DNA from 4 places in the Rhizobium sp. CB3060 genome. Region 1 is predicted to be linked to each of the others. Evidence: predicted binding sites of a transcription regulator. Region 1 holds the regulator's gene; each other region holds the start of a gene.
The links. The regulator LexA, encoded in region 1, represses DNA repair genes until DNA is damaged. The targets are predictions, from matches to a motif close to TGTTCNNNNTGTGTTCNG.
Positions count from the first base shown of each region.

Region 2: a site for LexA is predicted at 1,138-1,155, ahead of recA (recombinase RecA). Genes of this name have one in related genera too.
Region 3: a site for LexA is predicted at 1,496-1,513, ahead of N2601_RS16580 (helicase-related protein). Genes of this name have one in related genera too.
Region 4: a site for LexA is predicted at 1,492-1,509, ahead of N2601_RS00965 (ATP-dependent helicase). Genes of this name have one in related genera too.

Region 1 is NZ_CP104158.1:1,284,247-1,287,382, forward strand. Features, by position in the region: gene N2601_RS06365 (ComEC/Rec2 family competence protein) at 1-1,379, shown strand, start outside; gene lexA (transcriptional repressor LexA) at 1,360-2,082, opposite strand; gene N2601_RS06375 (DUF2721 domain-containing protein) at 2,476-2,967, opposite strand; gene N2601_RS06380 (mechanosensitive ion channel family protein) at 3,073-3,136, opposite strand, start outside.
Region 2 is NZ_CP104158.1:1,556,262-1,559,397, reverse strand. Features, by position in the region: gene N2601_RS07680 (carbohydrate kinase family protein) at 30-974, opposite strand; gene recA (recombinase RecA) at 1,214-2,299, shown strand; gene alaS (alanine--tRNA ligase) at 2,554-3,136, shown strand, end outside.
Region 3 is NZ_CP104158.1:3,435,894-3,439,029, forward strand. Features, by position in the region: gene N2601_RS16580 (helicase-related protein) at 1-1,254, opposite strand, end outside; gene N2601_RS16585 (DUF3309 family protein) at 2,544-2,699, shown strand; gene N2601_RS16590 (YMGG-like glycine zipper-containing protein) at 2,743-2,997, shown strand.
Region 4 is NZ_CP104158.1:196,562-199,697, reverse strand. Features, by position in the region: gene secD (protein translocase subunit SecD) at 1-387, shown strand, start outside; gene N2601_RS00970 (SMP-30/gluconolactonase/LRE family protein) at 443-1,318, opposite strand; gene N2601_RS00965 (ATP-dependent helicase) at 1,588-3,136, shown strand, end outside.

The DNA.
Region 1 (3,136 bases):
AGATTGCGGCCTTCGGCGCGCTAGTTACAGTGACGGCTTATTATCTCATTTCCGGCTTCGGGGTATCCGCGGAGCGTGCCTTCATCATGATGGCTATCATGCTGATCGCCGTGCTCTTCGACCGACCATCCATTAGCCTGCGCAACGTGGCGCTATCGGCGATAGTCATTCTCATACTGTCGCCTTCGCAGGCGCTCGGACCAAGTTTTCAGATGTCTTACGCCGCGACCCTGGCGTTGGTGTCCGGCTATTCGCTCTGGGCGAGGAGGCCGCATCGGGAGAGCGTTCTCTCCCGGTTCCGGGTCATGCGTCCGCTGCTCTTCGTTTCCCGTTTCTTCGGAAGCATATTGTCGACCTCTTTTATAGGCGGCGCATCGACGGCAATCTTCTCGATAGAACATTTTCACCGGTTGGCGACATATGGCCTCGTTGCCAATCTGGCGGCTATGCCGGTCGTCTCCTTTGTCGTCATGCCGTTTGGCATGGCGGCGACGCTACTGATGCCATTTGGCGTTGATGCCCCTTTCTGGCAGATAACCGGCTGGGGACTTGATGTCGTCATCGTCATTGCCAAAACGGTTGCCGCCTGGGGCGGTAATATTCCCTTCGGCCGGCTGCCGGTCTGGCTGTTCCCGACGGTCATAGCCGGCTTCTTGCTGATGACCTTGCTGAGAACATGGCTGCGACATGCAGGTGCGCTCTTGATCACCGGTTCGGTCGCAGTCGTGGCGCTCGGCCCCGGTGTCCTGAAGCCTGATCTCATGATCTCCGAGGACGGCACGCTGGTCGCCTTGTTGCGCAACGGTGCGTTGACGACAAACCGCGAAAAACCGCCGGATTTCATCTTCGAGCAATGGCAAAGAGCATTGGCGATCACCGAGCAGCAACCGCCAACGATGCTTCCGCCGGATAGTCAGCTCCCCAAAATCAGCAAATCAGACAAGCATCGTCGCCTGAATTCCGAAGAACAGAGCGCCGTTCGAAAGGCGATGGATGCGGCATTAGACGCGGCCGGGCCGGGCGGTTTCGCCTGCCAAAAAGGTGCATGGTGCGTGGCAATGCTGGATAATGGCGACATGCTTGTCACCATTGAAGATGCCGCCTATCTCGCTCCGGCCTGCGACACGGCCAATATCGTCATCACCTCCGTACGGCTGCGTCTTGATCGCTGCCGCTCTGGCGCCACGCTCTTCACAGGTGCAACATTGCGCCGCACAGGGTCCATCGAAATGAGCCTTAGCACCGATAAACCGATAATGACGGCAGCGTTTGAAAACCTTTCGCGGCCATGGAGCCTGCATCGCTCCTACGACTGGCGAACAGACACTTTTGGCGCGCCGCTCAAGCCGGCGTCACCGGTCAGTGATAGCGGCGAATGAGACCGACGAGCTTGCCTTGTACCTTCACTCGATCCGGCCCAAAGATGCGGGTTTCGTAAGCAGGGTTTGCCGCTTCAAGCGCGATCGAGGCTCCCTTGCGGCGGAAGCGCTTCAATGTCGCCTCTTCATCATCGACGAGAGCGACGACGATGTCGCCGGGATTGGCGGTCGTGGCGTTGCGGATGATGACGGTATCGCCGTCAAAGATGCCGGCATCGATCATGGAGTCGCCCTTGACCTCCAGCGCATAATGCTCGCCGGAGCCGAGCATGTCGGCGGGAACGGTGATGTCGTGAGTATTGTTCTGGATGGCCGAGATCGGAACGCCGGCGGCAATGCGGCCCATGACGGGTACCGAAACCGAACTGTTGTTGTCCTCACTCACCGGCTTGGTGGGTGCGGGCGGCGGCACAAGTTGCGGCTTGCCAAGGCTACCCTCGATGACGCTTGGCGAAAAGCCGCGGCGAGGCTGCAGGCTCGGGCTATAGGCCTCCGGTAGCTTGATGACCTCCAGCGCCCGGGCCCGGTTCGGCAGGCGACGGATGAAGCCGCGTTCTTCCAAAGCCGTGATGAGACGGTGAATACCGGATTTGGACGCAAGGTCCAGCGCATCTTTCATCTCGTCGAAAGATGGCGGAACACCGGACTCCTTCATTCGTTCGTGAATGAAGAGAAGCAGTTCCTGCTGCTTGCGCGTCAACATCGTTTTGAACCTCGGGACTGAGAAGGTGTCGTGAAACAAATCCAGAACGGACACTATATGTTCCATATGTGTTCCGCAAGCCCTTAAATTTCGGTGAACATTTTGTAGGTGCATCAAATAAATGGGAACATAACAGGTCCCGGGCAGATGACTTTTTTCCCGGCACCTTCAAACTAAATAGCAGAAATATATGCGGAATCGGGCGAAGCAAAATTTCGGACGATCCCAAAACGGATTATCTCCAAGGCGGCGAAAAGCCATGTTCTTCGTTCTATAAGCTCTTTGGAGGACGACACTCTCCGAACCATGGAGAGCAAGCTATGGATCTGACTGGGAATCCGGATTTCTGAGGGGCCGGGATTGGTGCCATCCGTAGTAATATTCGATGGGATATCAATAGGTTGAACTTTTCCTCGAACTCCCGTGCCGGTGCTCGAGCAAGGTACGGTCGTTGGCGATCTGCCTTAGCATGCTGCGCCCGGCCAGAATCATCTCGACGAGAAAGGCCACAAAGGCGCCCATGAGTGCGAAGACGGCAAGGCCAAAGAGCCAGAGCAGCAATTGCTCGCGAAATTGCTGTCGAATTGCACCGCCCATGAGGCCGAGCGTCGCAAGGCATGTGAACACGCCCGATGCCGTGCCGAGCAGAACTGCGATCTCCAGCGCCAATGTTCGCCGTCGCAGATAATAGAGCTGCAGCAACCGCGTTTCATCCGGGTCCTCAGAGGTCACCCGTTCGAAAAGGCTGTTGACCCGGTCGGAGACGCGGGCGAGCCTGGCCGAGAAGACATTGAGGCACCCGGCGGTGCCCGCCAGCAGAAAGACCGGTGTCAGCGCTATTTGAATAACGTGCGCGGCAATAGACGTCAGATGGTCATTCAGCACATTGGATCTCCTTTCTGTCCAACGTCATCCGGTATCGGCTCCAGGGTTGTCGCCTTGCCAAAGAGGGCGCGGAGATGAGGCTGGTGACTGATCTCGCGCGAACGTTCAGGTCGGCGGCGCTGCCGATTGCGTCATTTGCTCAGCGATCTTCTTTCTCTGCAGTGTCATG
Region 2 (3,136 bases), 270 kb from region 1:
TGAGTTGGGAAATGCGAAAATCGCGCGCTTCATGACAAAATAGCGGCTTCGGGAACAAGAGCCAGTATTGCCTTCAGAAGGTCGGGCGAAAGATCCTCCGCCGTGGCGAATGGTGATTGCACGGTAATCGCGGCGGCCGCTGCCCCATAGCGCACCGCCTCGCCGAGATCGTGACCGGCAAGCAGGGCGGCCAGAACACCGGCGGCGAGCGAATCGCCGGCACCGGTGACATCGGCAACCTCATCGATAACGGGCGGCTGCAGGCTGACGGCGGCATCGCCGGAAAAAGCGATCAGTTCGCGTTTGCCACGTGTAATGACACCACCCCTGAGGCCGAGTGCCCGCAATCCGGCGATCCAATGGCGCGGATCGTCCGGACGGCTCTCCGTCAGCGCCGCAGCTTCGGCCTCGTTCAGAAAAAGATGGTCGATGCCGGCAAGGCAGGGCTTCAGGCGCACCACTTTGGCCGGCGAAATCGCGATCGCGGCCAATGGCTTGCCGCAATCGGCTGCGCGCATTGCGATGGCGGCCAGCGTTTCGGCGGGTAGATTGGCGTCGCAAAGGATCAGGTCAGTGGCTTCGAAGGCATCGCGGATGGCGCGGATCGTCAGCCGGCGCGGCACGAACAGCTTATAGAGCTCCATGTCGGCGAGGGCGATCACCAGATTGCCGTCGCGTTCGAGGATTGCCGTATAGCTCGGCGTCTTGCGATCGAGAAAAACGAAGGGCTTGTCGTCGACGCCGGCATTGAGCGCCGCTTCCGCCACCATCTCGCCGGCCGCATCGCCGCCACGCGGCGAGATCAGCCGCACATCAAAGCCGAGACGGGCCAGATTGCGTGCCGCGTTGAAGCCGCCACCGCCCGGTTCCTCGAACCATGCGCCCGGGTTGCTGGCCCCCGGCGCCGTCTCGCCGAAGATGCGGCCGCGCCGGTCGATATGGGCACCACCCAAAACGAGAATCTTCTTCGCCATATCGATCTCCTCAGCGCTTCCAAAGGCGAATCGAGCCGGCTGATATCTCACGCAAAATGCCCGGCAAGGACACGTAAGTGCTTGCTATGAAAGAAGAAAACAAATGTAGAACGAAATTCATTTTACCTTTTTCTTTCAATTGCTTGTTGTGCTCTTGCGACATGAGAACAAATAGAGTACACAATTCTCATCAGCGGCGACATTGCTTGAGCGGCTTCAATAACCTAAAGGTGGATCGGATGTCTCAGAATTCTTTGCGGCTTGTAGAGGACAAATCGGTGGATAAAAGCAAGGCACTTGAAGCGGCACTCTCTCAAATTGAGCGGTCGTTCGGCAAGGGCTCGATCATGAAGCTCGGCTCGAACGAGAACGTGGTCGAAATCGAAACAGTTTCCACCGGCTCCCTGAGCCTCGATATCGCTCTCGGCATTGGCGGCTTGCCGAAGGGGCGCATCATCGAGATCTACGGGCCGGAAAGCTCCGGCAAGACGACGCTGGCGCTGCAGACCATCGCCGAATCCCAGAAAAAGGGCGGCATCTGCGCCTTCGTCGACGCCGAACACGCGCTCGATCCGGTCTATGCCCGCAAGCTCGGCGTCGACCTGCAGAACCTCCTGATTTCGCAGCCGGACACCGGCGAACAGGCGCTTGAAATTACCGATACACTGGTGCGTTCCGGCGCCATCGACGTTCTCGTCGTCGACTCCGTTGCCGCGCTGACGCCGCGTGCCGAAATCGAAGGCGAGATGGGCGACAGCCTGCCGGGCATGCAGGCCCGCCTGATGAGCCAGGCGCTGCGCAAGCTTACCGCTTCGATCTCGAAGTCCAACTGCATGGTCATCTTCATCAACCAGATCCGCATGAAGATCGGCGTCATGTTCGGCTCGCCGGAAACGACGACCGGCGGCAATGCGCTGAAGTTCTATGCCTCCGTCCGTCTCGATATTCGCCGTATCGGTTCCGTCAAGGAGCGCGAAGAGGTGGTCGGCAACCAGACCCGCGTCAAGGTCGTCAAGAACAAGATGGCACCGCCCTTCAAGCAGGTGGAATTCGACATCATGTATGGCGAGGGCGTTTCCAAGACTGGTGAGCTGATCGACCTCGGTGTCAAGGCTGGCATCGTCGAGAAGTCCGGCGCCTGGTTCTCCTATAACAGCCAGCGTCTGGGGCAGGGCCGCGAAAACGCAAAGCTCTTCCTGCGCGACAATCCGGATCTTGCTCGCGAGATCGAGCTGTCGCTGCGCCAGAATGCAGGTCTTATTGCCGATCGCTTCCTGCAGAATGGCGGACCAGACGCTGATGACAGCGACGCCGCGGACGCGTAATTTCCGCGACCAAGCTCAGGACTAACCAAGACTAAAATTCAAAACCGGCCGTATTGTCCAAGGGATGTACGGCCGGTTTTGCTTGTGCGGCTGGACAGGGCCGGGAGCGGACGATAAAAGCCACTGGATTTGTTAAATATTGCCAACGCGTGATCCCCAAAAGTGCGAAGCGGTTTTTGGACAAGACCATGCTAGGTGAAGGAACATGAGCGAGATGGGACATCTCGCTCGAGGCAAGGACTGAAGGGCCCAATATGAGCGGTGTGAACGAAATCCGGTCGACCTTTCTCGACTATTTTAAGAAGAACGGCCACGAGATCGTGCCGTCGAGCCCGCTTGTTCCACGCAACGATCCGACGCTGATGTTCACCAATGCCGGCATGGTGCAGTTCAAGAACGTCTTCACCGGCCTGGAGCAGCGCCCCTACAAGACTGCATCGACGGCACAGAAATGCGTGCGCGCCGGCGGCAAGCATAATGACCTCGACAATGTCGGCTATACCGCCCGTCACCATACCTTCTTTGAGATGCTCGGCAATTTCTCGTTCGGCGACTATTTCAAGGAGCGCGCCATCGAGCTTGCCTGGAACCTGATCACCAAGGAATTCGGCCTCGACGCCAAGCGCCTGCTGGTGACGGTCTATCATACCGACGATGTCGCCTATGATCTCTGGAAGAAGATCGCCGGTCTTTCGGACGACAAGATCATCCGCATCGCCACCAGCGACAATTTCTGGGCAATGGGCGATACCGGTCCTTGCGGCCCATGTTCCGAAATCTTCTATGATCACGGCGACCATATCTGGGGCGGCCCTCCCGGCTCGCCGGAAGAGGATG
Region 3 (3,136 bases), 1.9 Mb from region 1:
CGTCCGATCGGCGCGATGCACCTGCTCGGCAAGGAAGTCCTCTTTTACCGTGCCATAGCGCACAAGGTCGGAAAAGAGGGTGGCGATAAGATCGGCATGCTGGGCGGGCGTAATCCGCCGATAATCCGGAAGCGCGCAGGCTTCCCATAATTTTTCGACCCGCGCCGGATTATTGGCGAGATCGGAAATCTCCAGATCGCGCGACAGATATTCCAGCGCCTGCTGATCGACCGCCGGCAGTGCCCGCGTCAAGCCCTGTACGCGCGGTGCGCTCTCGAGGCTCGCGCGCAGCGAAGCGATCGAGGAGAAATCGAATTCCTTGGTGCGCCATTGTAGCACTTTAACCGTATCGAACTCGTGACCCTCAATGCGCCGTACCAATTCGTCGTCGAAGGGATCCACCTGGCCCGTTACGCCAAAAGTGCCGTCCTTCAGATGACGACCGGCGCGGCCGGCGACCTGGCCGAGTTCGCCCGGATTGAGATTGCGGAACTGATAGCCGTCAAACTTGCGATCCTGGGCAAAGGCGACGTGATCGACATCCAGATTGAGCCCCATGCCGATCGCATCGGTCGCCACGAGATATTCGACATCGCCGGCCTGATAGAGCGCGACCTGTGCGTTGCGGGTACGCGGGCTGAGCGCGCCGAGGACAACGGCGGCACCGCCGCGCTGGCGACGGATGAGTTCGGCGATGGCATAGACTTCGTCGGCGGAGAAGGCGACGATCGCTGTGCGCTGCGGCAGGCGGGTGATCTTCTTCTGTCCGGCATAGAAGAGATGCGACAGCCGCGGCCGCTCAACGACGGTGATCCCCGGCAGGAGCTGCTCAAGGATCGGCCGCATCGTGCCGGCGCCGAGCAGCAGGGTCTCGTCCCGCCCGCGCAAATGCAGGATACGGTCGGTGAAGATATGGCCGCGCTCCAGATCGCCGGCGAGCTGCACTTCATCGATCGCGACGAAAGAGGCCCGCGTCTCACGCGGCATCGCTTCGACGGTGCAGACGGAATAGCGCGCATTGGGCGGCGAGATCTTTTCTTCGCCGGTGACCAGCGCGACATACTGAGCCCCGACCTTCTCGACGACACGCGTATAGACCTCGCGCGCCAAGAGCCGCAGCGGCAGGCCGATGACGCCATTGCCGTGCGCCACCATGCGCTCGATGGCATAATGAGTCTTGCCGGTATTGGTGGGTCCGAGCACCGCGGTCACGCCGCGTCCGCTCAGGATCATTGGCTGCGAAGTCTGAGTCATAGGTCCATGCATGGGCGAGAAACCACTGTCTTCCGATCAGCAAGGTCCCCAGGGAAGAGAAGAAGAGATGACGACCATATGTGACAAAGGCAAGACCTGAATGAAAAAACAACGGCTAGAATATGCGATTTTATCTTTGGCCGTCTCAACCGAAAGCTACATTCTCTCTGCATCCAAAACGAGTCCGGGTGAGTCGAGAACAGCTTGAGAACGAATCGGCGACGAATCGCTGACTCCGCCCTGTTCCCTTTGTGTTCACCACTATATATGGATTTCGATTTACAAACCGCCACCAGATAGTGAATCGCATTGGGACTCCTTTTTCACGTGAATCAGGAGCCATCACGCGAATCCGGCGAACCAGCCTTCCCGTTTGGAAACATGGTTAACCATCTGTAAATTCCGCAATTTTCCGAGATAAATATCGAGAACGGCTCTGAGTTAAGATTCGGGCCAAAGCCGGAACGAATCGGCGACGAATCGCTGACTTTCCACAATTCCGCATTTGTTCTCCACAACATCTAGTGCCTTCTCCGGCGAAATGCCCAGGACTCTGCAGGGTTGAAGCGCCAAATCACGTCGAATCGTGGATTGCAATTAACTTTTGAGCGAAACGTAATATGAAAAGTCCATAATCTCTCGCATTGATTGCAATCGTTAACTTTCCGACCAAAGCCGGAACGAATCGGCGACGAATCGCTGATTATGTCGTGTACTGTATTTGTTCACGGCTAGATATAGCGTTCGGAGGGGAAGCTCATCCAAAGGGAGGATGATGTGACGATATGGGTAGCGAAAAAATTCGCCGGCATTAACCATTTCGACCGAGGAATTACCACTTTCCGGCGATAAGGCCTAAACCTTCCTCGCCGAAAGGGGTAGGTTCTCCGAGGCCACAATCCCTGCCGCCGTTAACCAAAGCCCAAATACAGAACGAATCGCTGACGAATCACGGACAAGCTCGCTTTCCCGTTTCGTTCACCGCAACATATTGTATTTTAAATTGTTTTTAACCATATCCCGCGGTCGTCGGCGGGTATTTTCTTGCGCAGCTCGCAGCCGGGCATTAACCTTTGCCCGGGGCATGCCGGCTCATCTTCATGTCTTGTTATTTCTGAGCCGGAACAATTTCTCGTGAAATAAGTTTCTATCGACAGCGGCATTGGTGCGCCCTCATTCTCGAGGAGTGGATAAGGACGCATCGGCACTTGTATCTAGGCGCATCTTATCCGCTTGCGTGAGGTCGCTCTGGCGGGATGCTCTAGGCGCTGGACGCGGAGGAATACGCTATGCTTGGTACAATATTGCTCGTGATTTTGATTCTGCTGCTGATCGGAGCGCTCCCGAACTGGGGTTACAGCCGAGGTTGGGGATATGGTCCATCAGGTGGTCTCGGACTAGTTCTCGTCATCGTTCTTATTCTGCTATTGATGGGCCGGATCTGATCCGGCTGAGTTTGTTGAAAATCTCACACTAGGGAGCAATACCATGAAGAAAATCATTGTCGCGATCGCTCTTGTCGGCGCACTCGCCTCATGCACAGCAACCGAGAAGGGCACAGCCATAGGCGCCGGCACCGGCGCGATCATAGGCGGTGTCGCCAGCAATAGCTGGGGTGGCGCCGCAATCGGTGCCGTCGCCGGTGGCGCCGTTGGCTACCTCATCGGCCGGTCCCACGAGCACCAGGGCTATTGCATCTACCGCGACCGCTATGGCCGCCGCTATGAGGCTCGCTGCCGGTAAGCCGGTATAGACAAAGATCGATTTCTTCCGGCCGATCGTCAGCGCTTCGTTGACGATCGGTCATGAAAGCCAAATCTTTCGCGCCGAAAATTTGGGCCGACATTTCTTGAGACGAACACTCACACCCACGCAGGTTTCG
Region 4 (3,136 bases), 1.1 Mb from region 1:
CTGACGCTCGTCGGATATTCGGTGAACGACAAGGTCGTGGTCTATGACCGTATGCGTGAAAACATGCGGCTCTATAAGTCGATGCCACTGCGCGACATCATCGACAAGTCGATCAACGAGACCCTGGCGCGAAGCCTCTATACCAACGCCACCGCCTTCCTGGCGCTGGTGCCGATGGCGATCTGGGGCGGCAGCGCCGTCTCCAGCTTCGCAATCCCGATGGTGTTCGGCATACTCGTCGCTGGCGCCTCGTCGGTCTTCATCGCCGCTCCGATCCTGCTGTTCCTCGGCGATTGGCGCCGCCGCCATGCCAAGGCGGTCGCCAACGACGCCGAGTCGGACGACAAGTCCGGCAAGGACAACAAGCAGATTCCTGCTGCCGAATAAACGGCGGATAGACATGAATGAGGACATGCCCGGCTTCCGGGCATGTCCTTCCGCCTCAAGATCCGAAGGCGGGCATGTGCAGCGCCAGTCCTGGCCGCGGCGCCACTATTCTCTCCAAAACACCATTTTCCTGCTCGGTAATCAGCGCATATTTGCCATCGAGGGTGAAAGCGATGTTGCCCGGCCGCGTGCCATTGGTGCGGATACGGCCGGCGATCTTTCCCGCGGGATCAACCATGCAAATCTCGCCTTGCCCATAAATCGTGCAATAGAGCGTGCCGTTGCGATCAAAGGCCATGCCTGCCGGTCCACATAGCGCCTTCACAGCAGGCGCCGGCATCACCTGCGCAAATAGTTCCTGCCGCCCGCCGACGATCTGGCGATAGATTTTCCCGGTCAATGTCTCGCTGTAATAGAGCAATCCGTCCGGCCCGAAGGCTATGCCGTTGGCATAGAGCAGACCGGTCGCCAGCACGCGCTGCACCCGGCCTTCCGCCGGATCGATCTGATAGACACGGCCGTTATAGGGCGCCTGGAAAAAATCGGGATTGATATCAGCGCCGTCGAGCAGATCGGAGATACGGACGCCGGAATCGGTCATGTAGAGCAGGCCGTCAGGGCCAAAGGCCAGATCGTTCGGGTAGAGAAACGCGCCGTCATTGCCGCCTTCTATCACCTGCAAGGTGCGGCCTTCCGGAGACAGCCGGACAAGGGAGTTTTCCGGGCCGCCCGCCACCCAGAAACAATTGTCGCCATCGACGGCGAGCCCGGTCGGCCGGCCGCCGGTACGGCAGATTTCACGGCGGATGCCGCCCACAATCATCGTCAGGCAACGACGACTGTCGTCAGTCTCCACAAGCGCGATGCGACCATCGGTCAGGGCAACAGGCCCCTCCGGCAGACGCAATCCGGTGGCCATCGTCTCGTTCATATTCGGGAACCCTACCCAGCGCACCGAAACCCCAAAAATCGTGTGTCACAGATGGTAAATAAGTACCCCAAAAGCTTTTTCGAGCCGGGTATTCGTTAAATCTGAACCAAATTCATGACGGGAGGGTCACATCTTTGTGCAGATCCGCCCGATCTTGACAGTTTTAGCCAATTCAGAACATTCATCGAACATTCGGATATTATTGCGAACATGATTCGTCGCCGATTCCATGTTCGTGCGCCCGCCGTCCGAAGCCTTCAGGAGAGCCCATGACCGCCGCCTATCTGGAAAAGCTGAACCCGGAGCAGCGGCAGGCGGTGGAGCACGGCACGACGGTCGAAGGCAGCCATATTGCCGGGCCGCTGCTGGTGATCGCAGGCGCGGGCTCCGGCAAGACGAATACGCTGGCCCACCGCGTCGCGCATCTCATCGTCAAAGGCGCCGATCCCCGCCGCATCCTGCTGATGACCTTCTCCCGCCGTGCGGCGGCCGAAATGGGCCGCCGCGTCGAACGCATCTGCCGGGAAGTGCTTGGCGCCAATGCCGGCATCATGGCCGATGCACTTGCCTGGACCGGCACGTTTCATGGCATCGGCGCGCGGCTCCTGCGCGATTACGCCGAACAGATCGGCCTCGACCCGGCCTTCACGATCCACGACCGCGAAGACAGCGCCGATCTGATGAACCTCATTCGCCACGAACTCGGCTTCTCCAAGCTGGAAAACCGCTTTCCGACCAAGGCGACCTGCCTCGCGATCTATTCCCGCGCCGTCAATTCGGAAGCGCCGCTCGAAGAGGTGCTGCGCGATTTCTTCCCCTGGTGCGCCGCCTGGGACAAGCAGTTGCGCGACCTTTTCGCGGCCTATGTCGACGCCAAGCAGGCGCAAAACGTGCTCGATTACGACGATCTGCTGCTCTACTGGGCGCATATGCTGCACGAACCGCTGATCGCCGAGGATATTGGCGGCCGCTTCGACCATGTGCTGGTCGACGAATATCAGGATACCAACCGGCTGCAGTCATCGATCCTGCTGGCGCTGAAACCTGACGGCCACGGGCTGACCGTTGTCGGCGACGATGCGCAGTCGATCTATTCCTTTCGCGCCGCGACCGTGCGCAACATTCTCGACTTTCCGACCTCTTTTACGCCCGCCGCCAATATCGTCACGCTCGACCGCAACTACCGCTCGACGCAACCCATTCTCGCCGCCGCCAATGCGGTGATCGATCTTGCCTCCGAGCGTTTCACCAAGAACCTGCGCACCGAACGCCAGAGCGCTGAGCGTCCGCGGCTGGTCACGGTGCGCGACGAAAGCGATCAGGCGCGTTATATCGCCGATCAGGTGCTGGAAAATCGGGAGAGCGGCGCCAAGCTCAAGCAGCAGGCCGTGCTCTTCCGTACCTCAAGCCATAGCGGACCGCTGGAAGTCGAGCTCACCCGCCGCAACATTCCCTTCGTCAAATTCGGCGGGCTGAAGTTTCTCGACAGCGCCCATGTGAAGGACATGCTCGCTACCCTTCGCTTTGCCCAGAACCCGCGCGACCGTGTCGCCGGCTTCCGGCTGATGCAGCTTTTGCCGGGCGTCGGCCCTTCGACTGCCCAGCGCGTGCTCGATCATATCGGCGAACAGGCCAGTCCAATGGCGGCCCTGGCCGATTTTCCGGCGCCGCCGCGCTCGGGAGAGGACTGGACGGCTTTCGTTGCAACCATGCAGGAGTTGAAGGCCGGCAAGGCGGGATGGCCGGCGGAAATCGGCCTCGTACGGCAATGGTACGAACCGCATCTGGAGCGGGCGCACGAGGACGCAGCGACGCGCC